3 regions of the Pseudarthrobacter sp. MOO14 genome follow, and region 1 is predicted to be linked to each of the others. Evidence: riboswitches for the same ligand, from Rfam matches in the RefSeq annotation. Region 1 holds a riboswitch; each other region holds the start of a gene.

Region 1 (4,962 bases):
CCCAGCCGGTAGCCCACCTCGTCGGCCCGGTACCAGGCACCCTCGTTCCGAAGGGTCCGGTCGATAAATTCAGCAGCAGCCGCGACGTCGGGCACCTCGGTCACCGCCCCCGCCCCGCAGAGGCATGAAGGATACAGAATGGGGTCCAAGGCCGCGCCTCGAGCCTGCCGGCCGCGATGGGCTCGCCGCAGACCGCACAGGTTCCATAGGTGCCGTTGGCCAGCCGCTCCAGGGCTGCCTCCACCTGGTCCAGCCCGGCTGAACTCTGCTTCAACAATGCCGACGCCTGCGACAGTTCGAAGGCGATCGTGGCGCCCTCGGGATCATGTTCGTCATCGACGTTGGAGTCCTGCCGGGCCGCGTTGGCCGCGTCGATATCAGCCCGCAGCGCCGGCAACAGGGCCAACCTCCGGGCCCGCTCCTCTTCGAGCAGCACCCTGAACCGTCCGAAATCTGGCATGCGGAAAGCCTAGCGCGTCAGTCAGTACCAGTTCAGGGCGACGGAATGGCTCCAGGCGCCGCACGGGGACCCGTAGCGGTCGCGGATGTAGCCGAGCCCCCAGTCAATCTGCGTCCGGTAACTCGTCAGCCAGTCGCTTCCGGCGCTGGCGTACTTTCCCGGCGGCAGGGCCTGGGCTATGCCATGGGCCCCGGATGAGGCATTCGTGGCCGTGGTCAGCCAGCCGGATTCCTTGGTCCACAGCTGGGACAGGCACTGGAACTGGTCGGCGCCCCAGCCGAGGGCACCCAGGCGTCCCGAGGCATAGGCCTTGGCGCCGGCAGGATCATTGACGGCACCGCCCGGGACGGAGGGAACGACGACGGGCGGCGGGCCGGGCACGGCAGGCTGCGGCGGACTGCCGGGAACCGGGTCGGCCGGCGGGGCCGGTACCGCCGCGTTGCCGGCCGGAGCTGCAGCCGCGGGTTTGGGCTGCCGGGCTGCGGCCGCGGCAGCCTGCGCCGCGGCTTCGGCCTGCCGGCGGGCCTGCTCCGCCGCAGCGGCGCGCTTGGCCTCCTGGGCCGCTTCATAGGCAGCCAGCGCCGCCTGGCCCTGGCGATACTCCCCCTCAAGTGCCGCCGTCGTTCCCTTCAGCGAGGCCAGCTGGGCGGTCAGTTCGGTGCTGTGCTGCTGTTCGTCATTTACCTGCCGGGCAAGCGCGTCCTGGGCGGAGCGGGCTGCGTCCAGTTTGGCTTTTGCTTCCCCGGACAGTCGTTCCCGCTCAGTGCGGGCCACTTTTTCCTGCTCTGCCAGGGATGCGGCAACTTTTCCGGCAGCCGCAGCTTTCTCCACCAGAGCAGCAGTCTTGTCGCCCACCAGCTGGACGAGGTTGAGCCCTTGGACGCTGTTGTTCCGCAGGGCATCAAGGGCCACGAAGAATCCGGTATTGGTCCCGCCCGTCTTGTACGCCTGGACGGCAAGCGCTCCGATTTCCTTGCGATGCCGGGCCAGTTCGTCGTTGGCGCGGGCAGCCTGGGCGGACAATGAATCCAGCCTTACCGATGCCGCTTGCAGCCCGGCGTCGGCTGCGGCGTAGTCGGCCGCTGCCCGGACCGCCGTGTTGCCGGCGGCTTCAGCCTGGGTCTGGAGGCCGTCCAGGAGCCCATTGATGGTGGTGATCTCTGCCGCTTTCGCTGCCTCGGAAGACTGCGCCTGCTGCACGTCAGCCCAGGACGGATACCCACCGGGAGGTGCAGGCTCGTCTGCCGTGGCAGGCAGGACCGTGGCCGCTGCCACTGCGATGGCGAGCAGTCCCCCCACCAGTGGGGACGTGGGCATGGTCACGAACAGGGGCATAGTCCCGAAGCATACCGGCGGCACGCCGGAGCGGAAAGGCGGCCGTGCCTGCTTTGTTACCCGTTTGGTCCGGTGCCGGACCGGCGGGAGCCCGGCGTGGGTGGATCGGACCCATCCAATCGTTGGTTGAATACGAGAGAAGAACCTCGCATGTTATCTAAACGTGACAATGGGAGGGTCGGCGGGTTATGGTCTTCTGGTGTCCCTCCCCAAACGGGACACTCCCATCAGTTTGCCGAGCCCTGCCGCTGATACCGGGATTCAACCGCATTCATGCTGGCAGGGACGGGGGAACCAAGTTTCCACGACCTTTCAGGTCTTGGGGTTAAGTCGGACAGCTCCTCCGCCCACCGCGGAGATATGTTCGGCCGGGTATCTCCAACCCGAACCCGACAGCTCACCCCGCAGGCATGGGAGAGGCGATCAATCGTGTCAAAGAATCTCAGCACTGCCCGCCACCGCGCGACCCCGGCCCGCTCCATTGCGCTCGAGGGACTCGCCGTGACGGCCAAATCACAGGCCCGTTCGTTTGGCCGTCCGGCCCTCGCTGTTGCCGCCGCGTCCGGCATCGCGTTCGGCGTCGGCGCCCCGGCCCATGCGGGCGTGACGGGCGCGGACACCACTGAGCAGGCCAGCGTCCAGGCCGCCGCAGCTCCTGCAACTGCTCCGGCAGCCGCGGCAGCAACCGTCCACACCGTCGTTTCCGGGGACACCCTCGGCGCGATTTCGGCCGCGTACGGTGTCAGCCTCAATGACGTCCTGGCTGCCAACGGCCTGGGATTGTCGTCCATCATCTACCCCGGTGACCAGATCCAGATCCCCGGCGCCGGCTACGTGGCAGCACCTGCCCCGGCGCCGGCAGCGGCCCCCGTCCAGGCGGCAGCCGCCACCGCACCGGCGAACACCGGCATGAACATGTCCTACGCATCAGCAACGCCGGTGGCGTCCACCACCGGCAGCGGGACCGGTGCTGCCATCCTGGCCTCCGCCTACGGCCAGGTCGGCGTGAGCCAGGACTGCACCGCCATGGTTGAAAAGGCCCTGCGCTCCGTCGGCAAGAGCGTCGGCGACCTGGCTCCCACGCAGTTCTTCCAGTACGGCAGCGTGGTCGGGAGCCCGGCACCCGGCGACCTCATCATCACCTCGGGCCACGTGGGCGTTTACGCCGGCAACGGCCAGGTTGTGAGTGGCGGCGTCAACGGCTACACCACGCAGGTGCACTCCATCAGCTGGCTCAGCGGCTACTCAGTGGTCCGCGTCGCCTAGTCTTCGCGCAGTAAAGCCTGCTCCCAACAGGAGGGTGGCAGCCGGGTCTCCGGTTGGCACCCTCCTGTTGTCGTCGGATCAGGTCCCGCAAAAGGTCGTATAGGTCCCGAAGTCCGCCGGGGCACCGTCCATGTAGCGTTCCAGCCCGGCCCGCTCGGTGAAAGGATCGGTCACGGCCTGAAGCAGGCGCTGCAACGGGGCAGGATCTCCCTCCGTGCCGGCGGCGAGGGCTTCCTCCACCAGATGGTTCCGTGGAATGTACGCCGGGTTGACGCTGTCCATCAGCCCTGCGTCGGGTTGCAGCGCCAACCACCGCTCCGACCAGGCGTCGAAGCCGGCCAAATCCATCACCATGCCGCGCACCGGGCGCAGGTCGCCGCGGGCCGCCCTGCCAAGGTTACGGAAGAACAGGGTGTAATCCACCGGGCCGTCCTTGAGGATGGCCACCACATCGTCAATAAGGCTGGACAAGGCGTCGTCGCTGGCGTTTCCAGCGGCAAGACCCAGTTTGGTTTTCATGCCGCCCGTCCACGCCGTGCTGTACTGTCCACGGAATCCACCGAGCACCTCCACCGCTGCAGCAACAGCCTTGTCCTCGTCTTCGTCAACGAGCGGCAGCATTGCCTCGGCAAGGCGGGCAAGGTTCCATTCGGCAACGACTGGCTGGTTGGCGTAGGCGTAACGGCCACTGACATCGATGGAACTGAACACGGCGGCGGGATCGAAGGCATCCAGGAACGCACACGGGCCGTAATCAATGGTTTCCCCTGAGATGGTCATGTTGTCCGTATTCATGACCCCGTGCACGAATCCCGCCAGCATCCACCGGGCCACCAGCCCGGCCTGGGCGGAACAGACGGACGCAAACAGTGCCAGATAGGGGTTTGGGGCGACTGCAGCGTCCGGATAGTGCCTGCTGATGGCGTGGTCAGCCAGCCGCTTGAGCAGGTCCATGTTCTCCGTGGCCCGTGCGTACTGGAAACTCCCAACCCTCAAGTGGCTGCTGGCCACCCGTGCCAGGACAGCACCGGGCAGCATGCCCTCGCGCCGGACCTGCCGCCCCGTCGCCACGACGGCGAGGGAGCGCGTGGTGGGAATACCCAGGGCGTGCATGGCCTCACTGACAACGTACTCGCGCAGCATTGGCCCGACGACGGCCCGGCCGTCCCCGGCGCGGGCGAAGGGGGTGCGCCCCGAGCCTTTGAGGTGGATGTCCAGCAGGCGGCCGGCGCGGTCCGTGACTTCCCCCAGCAGGAGCGCGCGTCCGTCGCCGAGCAATGGGGAGTAGCCGCCGAACTGGTGGCCCGCGTAAGCCTGCGCCACCGGGGTGGCACCGGCGGGAACGTGGTTGCCCACGAGGAGGCGCACCCCTTCGGGACCGTGGAGGTATTGCGGGTCAAGGCCCAGGCCTGCTGCGAGCTTTTCATTCAGGACCAGGAGTTCGGGATCCGGAGCTTCCTCGGCCTGCCAGGGAACGGCAAGTTCCGCCAGTTCACGGGCGAAGCGGCCGTCGAAGGTGACCGTGGATTCAGCTGCTGCCGTCATGGGTTAACCCTATCGCCGTGGTGCCGCCCGCCCCTCCTGCACGGAGAGTTTCAGGCCCTGCCGCCGCTGGCCCCTGCATCATCCAGCCCCTTGGCATAGGCCGCCTGGCCGGCATGCTGGAGGCAGTCCCCCAGAATGCTGACAAGCCGCACCCCAAGGGTCACCGGCGGATCCCAGCGCCAGTCCGCCACGCGGTCCAGGTCCTGTTCTTCCAGGCTTTCGAGGACCTTCGTGGTCTGCCGGTGGACTGCTTCACAGTACTCAAGCAGGAGCTCACCGGATGCCCGGACAGCATCCACCTGGCCGCTGGAGTGGCCATAGCCCGTGTCGCCTTCCGCCAGCGGGAGGCCAAAACG
Region 2 (4,962 bases), 1.7 Mb from region 1:
GCACCGCGTTCACCAAGCCCACGCCGCTGGTAGTTCCCATCCTGCGCGCCGGCCTGGGCATGCTGGAAGGCATGACCAAGCTGGTGCCCACCGCCGAGGTGGGCTTCCTGGGCATGGCCCGGGACGAGGAAACCCTGGACATCATCACGTATGCCGAGCGCCTCCCCGAGGACCTCACCGGCCGCCAGGTCTTCGTCCTGGACCCGATGCTGGCCACCGGCGGAACCCTGCGTGAGGCCATCAAGTTCCTCTTCAAGCGCGGCGCCTCCGACGTCACCTGCATCTGCCTGCTGGCAGCCCCGGAGGGCCTGGCCAAGCTGGAGGAGGAACTGGGCGACGCGAACGTGCACATCGTCCTGGCCTCCATCGACGAGAAGCTCAACGAGAAGTCCTACATTGTTCCCGGCCTCGGCGACGCCGGCGACCGCCTGTACGGGATCGCCGGGTAGGTTCCACCCTTTTTCAAAACCGTTCCCGCCGCTAGCCTGTGCGGATGGACTGGAAACTTGAACTCGTCTTTGTCCCTGTATCCGATGTGGACCGCGCCAAGGATTTCTATGTTAACAAGGTTGGCTTCAACGCCGACTACGACGAACGCCCGTCGGAGTCGATCCGCTTCGTGCAGTTGACGCCACCCGGCTCCGCCTGCTCCATCTGCATCGGCGAAGGGCTCACCGACGCTCCGCCCGGCACAGGATCCAACCTCCAGCTGGTGGTCAGCGACATCGAGGCTGCCCACCGCCAGCTCAAGGGCAACGGCGTGGACGTCAGCGACGTGGATGTACAGCAGTGGGGCCACTTCCTGTACTTCGCCGATCCGGACGGCAACAAGTGGTCTGTCCAGTACATCCCCTGGCGGAACGCCGGGCCGGGCGACGTCCAGGGCGCCGGTTAACGCAAACCGCGGGCCGCATCGACATGATGCGGCCCGCGGTTTGCGTTGCGCCCGGTGCTGGTGGTGCCTAGTACCAGTTGTGTGCCAGGTGGAAGTTCAACGCACCGCAGGGCGAGGCGTAGCTCTTCTTGATGTAGTCCAGGCCCCAGTTGATCTGCGTGCGGTAGTTGGTCAGGTAGTCGGCGCCTGCGCTGGCCATCTTCTCCGCCGGCAGCGACTGGACGATGCCGTACGCGCCGCTGCTGGCGTTGGTGGCGGTGGTGGTCCAATCGGATTCCTTGGTCCACAGCGTCTGCAGGCACTGCATCTGGTCCGGTCCCCAGCCAAAGGAGGACAGCTGGCTGGCGGCGTAGGCCTGGGCGCCCGCGGGATCGTTAACCGCGACGGCGGGAGCAGGCTCAGGCGCGGGGGCCGGCGCAGGTGCGGGTGCTTCAGCCGGCGGGGCGGCGGGAGCGGGCGCGGGGGCCGGCTCCGCGGCCTGCGGTGCCACGCTGATGGCGGAAGGAGCAGGATTTGCGGCCGGGTTGGACCGGATTTCGCTCTTCTCGATGCTCATCTGGGCATCCGCCGCCGACGTGGAAGCGCTTGACCCGGTGGACGACGCCTGGGTCATGCTGTTGGTCGCCTGGCCTGCCGCGCCAACGCCAACCAGCACCGCGCATGATGCAGCGAGGACCGCAACACGCCGGCCCACGGTGGTCTTTTTGGCGGGCTGGGGTTTGGCCCGATGTTTTGCCTTGGTTTGCAGGCATGGTTTTGCCATGGATTTAGACATGATTGATCGCCTCTCACACCTGCGGAGTTAGCTGTCGGGTTCGGATGAGGGCATCCGGCCGCACGGAAAAAACACGTGCTGGCTTAACCCCAAGGGCAATCATTGCCCGGGACGGTGGGTCCCCCGCCTCTGCCGTTGCTCAAGCGGAATCCGGGAAGCGGCAGAGCTTGGCGTCAACCCGGGATATGCGGCCCGAACGGGGACCGCACCCAATCGACGGTACAGGAAGATTGCGCATTAGTCACATTTGGGTAACGGAAGTCACGAATCATGGCGCGTCGATTTGCTGCAGGCGGATCCCCGGCGCCGGGTTATCCCGCCAGGATATAGACCGTGGTCCCGCCAATGTTTTGCGCCGGGAACGTGGACTCCACCCACTGTGCAATCCGGGTGGAGGCGTCAGAGCCGCTGCTGGACATCATGGTCCCGCCGGCAATGAAGTAGTGGATCCGGCCTTGGGAGACCAGCGCTTGGAACTGTTCCAGCGTGGGGGAGGGGTCGGTGCCGTTGAAGCCGCCCACGGCCATCACCGGCAGTTCCGTGGCCAGTTGGTAACCTGCGGCATTGTTCGAACCGACTACTGCCGCTGCCCAGGTGTAGTTTGAGGCACCGTCCTTCAACGCGGCCACGAGCCCGGCCGACGGCGTGGGCGCACCCAGAAGGCCGGCCATCCCGCCGGCGCGGCCACCGGTGGCACCCTGACCGCCCTGCGCTGCCCCGCCCTGGCCGGCCCCCTGGCCTTGTCCGCCCTGGCCGGCACCCTGGCCTTGTCCGGCCTGGCCGTTGAACTGCCGGGACGTGCCGCCCGCGCCAAACCCGCCGGTCCGGTTTCCGCCGAACCCGCCCGGGCCGCCGAACGACGGCGCCGGTCCGGCGCTGACAATGGCCCCGCTGTGCGCCGTCGCCGCCGTCGACATGGAGAAGGCCAGCGGGCCGGCGAGCGATGCCGCAATGGCGAGCGCCGTCGTCGTCCGTTGCACGGAGCGCAGGCGGATGAACCTGTTCAACCCTGTTCCTGCTGCGGCCGCAAGGCCTGCCGCCAGCACCACCCAGCGCAGCCACGGGCCGTAGGCGGATGTGGTTCCCAGCAGGGTGAATGCCATCAGGGCTGCCGCGGCCACTGCGGCGGCCAGGAAGACCGCCGCGGCGGCCTGCCGCCGGTGCTGCCAGAGAAGTACCGGGCCCAGGCCGGCCAGGGCTGCGATCCCCGGTGCCAATGCCACCGCGTAGTAGGGGTGGATGATGCCCGCCATGAAACTGAAGACCAGGCCGGTCACCAGGACCCAGGAACCCCAGATGAGCACCGACGCCCGGACGGCGTCAGTCCGCGGCGCCCGGCGTCCCACCCACAGCAGGCCGGCAGCAAGGATCAGTGCGGAGGGCAGCAGCCACGCGATCTGGCCGCCAAATTCGCTGTTGAACATCCGCAGCAGCCCCGGAACGCTCCAGCCGTTGGCGCCGCCCACGCTCCCTGTCTCGTCGCCTGTCAGCCGGCCCAGGCCGTTGTAGCCGAGGGTCAGTTCCAGGATGGAATTGTCCTGCGAACCACCAATGAACGGACGGTCCGCAGCCGGGATGAGCTCCACGACGGCCAGCCACCAGCCGGCCGCGGCAAGCATCGCGGCACCGGTGGCGAGCAGGTGCAGCAGCCGCCGACCCAGCCTGGCGGGTGCCGCGACCAGGTAGGCGAGGGCAAACCCGGGAACCACCAGCAGGACCTGCAGCTGCTTGGCAAGGAACCCGAAGCCCAGGAAAACCCCTGCCAGCAGGAGCCAGCGCAGCCTGTCCTCCTGCACGGAGCGGAGCACCGCATAGGCCGCGGCGGTCATGAGCAGCACCAGCAGGGCGTCCGGGTTGTTGAACCGGAACATCAGCGTGGCCACGGGCGTCAGTGCCAGCGCAACGGCGGCCAGCAGCCCTGCCCGGTGGGCGAGGCGCGGGTCACCGGTGGCCGGTGCCGCGGCCCGCCGGACGGCCAGGTACAGCAGCCAGGCGGTGCCGACGCCCATCAGGGCTTCAGGAACCAGGATGCTCCAGGAGCTCAGGCCGAAAATCCGGACCGACAACCCCATGATCCACAGGGACGCCGGTGGCTTGTCCACCGTGATGGAGTTGGCGGCGTCCGAGGAACCGAAGAACCAGGCCGCCCAGTCCTGCGATCCGGCCTGGGCGGCGGCGGAGTAGAAAGCGTTGGCCCAGCCCGATGCCCCGAGGTTCCACAGGTACAGCACGGCGGTAGCTGCCAGCACGGCTGCCAGTTCCAGGCGGTGCCGGAGGGCCGGGGGCTCCCGCCGCACGCCGGCCGCGGCAGCAGGGCTGGAGGCAGCAGGGCCGGGGGCAGCGGGAGCGGAGGGAGCCTGCACCGGAGTGGAGTTAGATCTGGCCATGGGGTCCTACTTGGTGAGTTGGTACACCGTGGAGTTACCCACGGTTTGGGCCTGGAAGTTGGCTTGCACCCAGGCGGCCACCTCGGAGTTGCCGCCCCGGCCGCCCATGCCGCCGCCCATGCCGCCTTCGATGAAGTAGCTGATCTCACCCCTGGCCACCATGGCCTGGAACTCGGCGAGCGTGGGATAGGGGTCGCCGCCGTTCCAGCCGCCCAGGGCAATGACGCTGGTGTTCGTGGCCAGTTCCAGGCTGGCGGCCTGGCTGGCCCCGGAGACAATCGCCGACCACTTCGTGGTGGTGCCGGTGAGCAGTGCGGTCACGGCTGCATCGGCGGTGCCTTCGCCGGGACCACCCGCCCCGCCGGCTCCGGGGGCCCCGGTGAAGCCGCCGGCTCCGTTCGCGGGATCAAAACCGCCGGCACCGGCTGCCGCATCCGTTCCGTCGGTCCGGTCGCCACGGAGCGCGGCGTCGTCCCGGAAGCCGGCAGCCCTGTTGCCGAAACCGCCCGCCGACGAACCTGCGGGCCCCGACGTCGGGATGGATCCCGAATGGGCGGACGCGGCGGTGGCCAAGGTCCAGGCAGCCGTTCCAAGGCCCCCGGCCAGCAAGGAGAGGACGACGACGGCAGCCGTCCCGGAGCGCCGGAACCGTCCCGCAGCGCCCTTGCCGTCAAGGCGGAGGAGGATGGCGGCCGCGGCAAGGACACCAAGGACGATGGTGGCGATGCGCAACCACGGCAGCCACGACGCGTCGCGGCCCAGCAGCACCGAGGACCAGATGGAGGTGCCTAAGACCACGACGGCAAGAGTGGTCCGTGCCGGCCAGTACGCGCGGCCGCGCCAGAGTTCCGCCGCGCCGATGCCCACCAGCGCGGCGATGGCCGGTGCCAGTGCCACCGAGTAGT
Region 3 (4,962 bases), 1.5 Mb from region 1:
CCTTTCCGCAATATGCACACTTGTGCCCGTCACGTCGAAGCACACCACGGCGGCTGACGGCCGTTGAGTGGTTGTACCGCGGGCGGATGTAGCGGTTGAGGAGGATCACGGACGGGCGGCCCAGGACGTCAGTGGGGCCCACCACGGGATCATCCCCCTCGGCCACCACGCTCGCCTTGCCTGTGAGCACAAGCACCAGCGCCCGGCGGAAGGTGATAACCGCCAGCGGTTCATATCCAGCATTCAGAACGAGAGTGCGCATGCACGTACCTCTTCACGGCCGCACCCGTCAGGGGCACGAGGGCCGGCTGCCCTCGGCATGTCCGGGCTATGGATCGACATCACAAGAGTAAACAGAGAATTGCAATATCAGGTAATCGGTATACGCGGAGGCCGGATCCCCACCCCGGTGGCGGGAGCCGGGATGCACGCAGAATGGCGGGAGTTAAACGGGAAAAGACCCCCGCCTCAAGGGCAGGGGTCCTTCCGGGCACATCTTATGCGGCGCCGCGTGCGGCGGGCGGCAGTGGTTACCGAACGTGGATGAAGACCGGTCCGGAGCCAACGTTGGCGCTGAACACAACGGTGTCGTTGCCGTTGAAGCCGCCGTGGACGGCCATCCCGTTTCCGGCGTAGACGGCGATGTGGGCCATTCCTCCGCCACCGTCGGCGTAGTAGATGAGGTCGCCGGGCTGGGCCTGGGATGCGGACACCCTGTCACCCAATGACAGGTAACCGGCGGGCCAGTCGTGGAAGTGGATGCCGACGGCAGCCAGTGCGTTGGTCACCAGCATGGTGCAGTCCTGGTGTACGCCAAGCTGGGCGTAGGCAGCGGACAGGATGGCAGCACCCTTTCCGCTGGCGGAAACCTGGGCGGCGGGGGCAGCCGTGGCATCGGCAGTTGCAACCTTGGCAGTCACCTTGGGAGCGGCAACGGCCTGGGCAACGGGAGCGGGAGCGGCTTCCTGCACCGCAACCTCGGGCTCGGGAGCCGGTGCCGGAGTGGTGGTAACGGCCGGCTTTTCGAAGCTGATGGCAATGGTGGAAGCCGCTGAGATCGGAGCGTCGACGGCGGATTCAACTTCCATGGCGGATGCCGGAGCCGAGTCGCGCTTGACGTTGGTGTCGGCTGCGTTGGCTGCGATGCCGCTGGTCAGGACCAGGCCGGAAGCTGCAGCGATTACTGCAGCCTGGCGGCCCATGCCGCCGGCGTTGTCGCTGACAGCCTTGGCAATGATCGCGATCGAGTTGGTTTTGGTGACCTCGGCGCGGTGCCGTGCGGTAGCACGAGTCGTCATCAGTTCTCTCTTTCGTTTTCCTCTGGACCGCGGTGGCCTGTCCGAGGGGGTTGGATGCGCCGGCATCTTGGGGGTACGCCGGCGCGTCCCGAACGGGGATGTTGGTTTCTAGCGAAAAAGCTTTGGGCAAAGAAATAGCCCTTGGAGCGTGGAGCCCAAGAACTACTTGTTCAGGTGGTAGTACGTGGAAGTACCGGTGGCTGCGGGAGAGTGGAGCATGGTTCCCTGCGACGGGTTGAGCGCGCTGATCATCATGCCGTTGCCGACGTAGATGCCGACGTGTGCGCCGCCGTTCTGGACCACGAGGTCGCCCGGCTGGGGGGTGGAGGTGGGGGTCATGATGCTCCACGCGTTCGTGCGGGGAATGCTGATTCCAGCCTGCGCGTAGACCCACTGAACGAAGCCGGAGCAGTCCCAGCCGTTGGGGGTGGTGCCGCCCCAGACGTAGGGGTGGCCGATGCCGGTGTAGGCGATCGCGGCGATACCCGAGGTGGCTGCGGACGAAACGGCTTCTACTGCCTGTCCGGCCTTGGACGCCTCCTGGCCGGCAGTGGTGGCGGTGCGGTCCGCGGACGCGGTGGACTGGGTGCGCACGGTTTCCACCTTCGGGGCGGCGGTGGTCTTGACCGCCGGACGCTCGAAGGAAACGGTGGCCGTGGGGGCCGCGGTGACAGCAAGGGCGGTCTGCGCGGAACCGGACTCCGTGGAGGCCGAGATGCCGGCAGTGGTGTCCGCGGCGTTGGCCGGCAGGCCCATGCTCAGGATGAGGCCTGAAGCCGCTGCCACAACGGCAGCCTGGCGGCCCACGGTCCCGGCATTGGCGCTTACGGCCTTGGACATGGCGTCCAAGGGGTTGACGCGAACCGTTTGCGCACGGTGGCGCGCAGAATTATGGCGTGAAGACACGAAGGTAGCCTCTCCCAATGCCTGCGAGGTGAGCTGTCGGATTCGGATGGGAGTCACCCGGCCACTTCGCTTCCTGGGAAGCTCATGACTTAACCCCAAGGCCTTCCAGAACGCAGAAGGCCAAAATTGGTTCCCCCGCCCCTGCCAGACGATGAAATGCGAACGGACCTTGAGCGGTGGCAGAGTTAGGCAATCCACTCAAGAGCGTCAACTTCGGAAAAGTTGACGCGAGTTAGACGGTACAGCAGTTTTGCTTCAATGTCACATTCAGGTCACGGCGGGTCACGGCGATCTGGGAGTGCGCAATCAAACGGTTACAGCCAGCCCATCGGATCGACCACTTCGCCGTTGACCTGGACTTCGAAGTGCAGGTGGCAGCCGGTGGACGCCCCGGTGGTCCCGCTCAACGCCACGACTTCGCCGCGGGAGACCGTTTGGCCCACCTTGACGTTGAAGGACGAGAGGTGGTTGTACGTGGTCTCCAGGCCGTTGCCATGGTCGATCACCACCCGGTTTCCACCGCCGAACTGGTGCCAGCCGGCGAAGGTCACGGTTCCTGTTGCGGCTGCCAGGACGGACGTCCCGCACTGTGCCACGAAGTCCTGTCCGCGGTGGAAATCTCCGGTGCCGCCGGTGATTGGGCTGACCCGGTAGCCGAAGGGCGACGCGGTCACGAGGGATGCCAGCGGCGCGGCCAGGGTCCCGGCGGAAGCCGCACGCGTTACCGATCCGGCCGACTGGGCGCTCAGCAGTTGCTTCAGCTTCCCGTCGGGGTCCGCCTGCGTTACGACGGCTGAGCGGCTGAAGTCGATCTGGGCGCCTACATCCGCGGAAATCTGGGGCTGGGGGCTGACTGCGGAGGCGGCCTGGGGCGCGATTCCGGCCGCATCCGTCGCCATAACGGGGCTGGTGGCGGGCATGGTCACCGTGAGCACCAGGCCGGTGGCGGCGAGGGCGATGCCGGCCTTTTGGCCGATGCCGCTGGCCGCGGCAAAGTCGGTGATTTGCCGGAACGGACCCCGGCGGCGGCGCGCATCCCGTTGCGGGTCGCGGGGGCGCTCCGCGGCGGCTACTTCGACAACCCGGGGTGCCTCAGGGGGGCCCGCCGCGCGACGGCGGCCCCGGGAGGTCTGCATGGTCAAGAAGGGTTCCTCTCTGGAATAGCCTGCGGAGTTAGCTGTCGGATTCGGGTCAGAGAGATCAAAGACCCGGTCCGTCATGGGCAAACTTCTACACAGGGGTATTCCCGGAAGAATCCTTCACTGGAGAGGCTTGCTGCTGACGGACTTCACCCCAAGGCAGTCCCCCGCTGCCGGTTGTGGTTCCCCCGCCTCTGCCAGTAACGACTCGTACACCTGGCCCGCTGGCAGAGCTCGGCTCCGGATCAGGTAACGCTTAAGTATCAACGCTGGGTTCCACTATAGGGGCTTAAGACCCTAGGTAACAATTCCGTTATCTTTGCGTGGAATCCCCCGGGTGGGGTATGGAAACGCGGCGTCAGGCCTGGTTCACGGCGACGAAAACGTGTGCCGCCACCTCGGGAGGCAGCTCCAGCGCGCCCTCGATTCCCGCCACCCGTACAGAAATGTAGTCACCGACGCGTTCCAGGGAGACAGACGCGCCGGGGCGGATACCGCCCTCGTCGAGCTGGGTCAGCAGTTCCGGCTCCACCTGGATCGGTTCCGCCAGCCGGCTGATGGTCACTGCCGATTCAGGCCCGTAGGCCTTCATTGCCTCCACCAGGCTGATGGCGCCGTCGCCGAACCCGGGTCCGGGCTGTCCGCCCAGGGCGGCAAGGCCGGGGATGGGATTTCCGTAGGGCGACTCCGTGGGGTGGTCCAGCATCTCGTAGATGCGCCGCTCCACCCGTTCGCTCATAACGTGTTCCCAGCGGCAGGCTTCGTCATGGACATAGGCCCAGTCCAATCCGATCACGTCGGCCAGCAGGCGCTCGGCCAGCCGGTGCTTCCGCATGACCTCAGTGGCACGCTTGCGGCCGGTGTCGGTCAGTTCCAGGTGCCTGTCACCGGAGACGACGACCAGGCCATCGCGCTCCATCCGGCCGATGGTCTGGGAAACGGTAGGCCCCGAGTGGCGCAGGCGTTCGGCGATACGGGCCCGGAGGGCAACGATGTTCTCTTCCTCAAGCTCCAGGATGGTCCTGAGGTACATCTCCGTAGTGTCGATCAGATCCGTCATCCAGCTCAGCTCCTCGAGCGCAGTACCTTGCGTTGTCCCACCGTATCGCCTCTTCCCGCGACGTAGTCCGGGGAAGAGTTTAGCCTATTTTGATTTAGTCCGAATAGGGCCTGCCGCCTGCGGCGTCTCATTGGCTGGACATTGGCGCCGCCCGCTCCCGCCACCCTGCGCGCTTCAGGCAGAATTGGGGAAGGTTTGCACTGCAGCCATGGCCGGCTCCCGGCCACCCACCACCCGGACCACAGCTTTCGTCCCCGCCGAATGGAGCACCTGTGAGCGACACCAGCATCACGATTCCCGCCAACCTCCTGCCCCAGGACGGGCGGTTCGGGGCCGGCCCCTCAAAGGTCCGGCCGGAACAGATCGATGCCCTGTCCGCTGCGTCGAAGACTATCCTCGGCACATCCCACCGGCAGGCTCCGGTCAAGAACCTGGTGGGCTCCGTACGCGAAGGACTCAGCCAGTTCTTCCGTGCTCCCGAGGGCTACGAGGTGGTCCTCGGCGTGGGCGGCTCCACCGCGTTCTGGGACATCGCGGGCTTCGGCCTCGTGTCCAAGAA

Evidence for each region. Region 1 has a riboswitch for cyclic di-AMP ahead of AC4EEV_RS01865 (C40 family peptidase). Riboswitches for the same ligand answer to the same signal wherever they lie in the genome.
Region 2: linked by a shared signal. The riboswitch ahead of AC4EEV_RS14700 (aggregation-promoting factor C-terminal-like domain-containing protein) and the one ahead of AC4EEV_RS01865 (C40 family peptidase) in region 1 are both predicted to bind cyclic di-AMP.
Region 3: linked by a shared signal. The riboswitch ahead of AC4EEV_RS15350 (C40 family peptidase) and the one ahead of AC4EEV_RS01865 (C40 family peptidase) in region 1 are both predicted to bind cyclic di-AMP.

The regions. Positions count from the first base shown of each region.
Region 1 is NZ_CM177849.1:404,893-409,854, forward strand. It holds gene AC4EEV_RS01850 (DNA alkylation repair protein) at 1-104, opposite strand, end outside; gene AC4EEV_RS01855 (TraR/DksA family transcriptional regulator) at 101-460, opposite strand; gene AC4EEV_RS01860 (coiled-coil domain-containing protein) at 482-1,795, opposite strand; cyclic di-AMP (ydaO/yuaA leader) riboswitch at 2,049-2,221, shown strand; gene AC4EEV_RS01865 (C40 family peptidase) at 2,225-3,061, shown strand; gene AC4EEV_RS01870 (protein adenylyltransferase SelO) at 3,140-4,606, opposite strand; gene AC4EEV_RS01875 (mycothiol transferase) at 4,657-4,962, opposite strand, start outside.
Region 2 is NZ_CM177849.1:3,129,122-3,134,083, forward strand. It holds gene upp (uracil phosphoribosyltransferase) at 1-449, shown strand, start outside; gene AC4EEV_RS14695 (glyoxalase superfamily protein) at 494-895, shown strand; gene AC4EEV_RS14700 (aggregation-promoting factor C-terminal-like domain-containing protein) at 963-1,670, opposite strand; cyclic di-AMP (ydaO/yuaA leader) riboswitch at 1,676-1,836, opposite strand; gene AC4EEV_RS14705 (glycosyltransferase family 39 protein) at 1,982-4,057, opposite strand; gene AC4EEV_RS14710 (glycosyltransferase family 39 protein) at 4,064-4,962, opposite strand, start outside.
Region 3 is NZ_CM177849.1:3,284,982-3,289,943, reverse strand. It holds gene AC4EEV_RS15360 (HNH endonuclease) at 1-262, opposite strand, end outside; gene AC4EEV_RS15355 (NlpC/P60 family protein) at 531-1,298, opposite strand; gene AC4EEV_RS15350 (C40 family peptidase) at 1,461-2,138, opposite strand; cyclic di-AMP (ydaO/yuaA leader) riboswitch at 2,209-2,390, opposite strand; gene AC4EEV_RS15345 (M23 family metallopeptidase) at 2,519-3,340, opposite strand; cyclic di-AMP (ydaO/yuaA leader) riboswitch at 3,353-3,583, opposite strand; gene AC4EEV_RS15340 (iron-dependent transcriptional repressor DtxR) at 3,702-4,403, opposite strand; gene serC (phosphoserine transaminase) at 4,676-4,962, shown strand, end outside.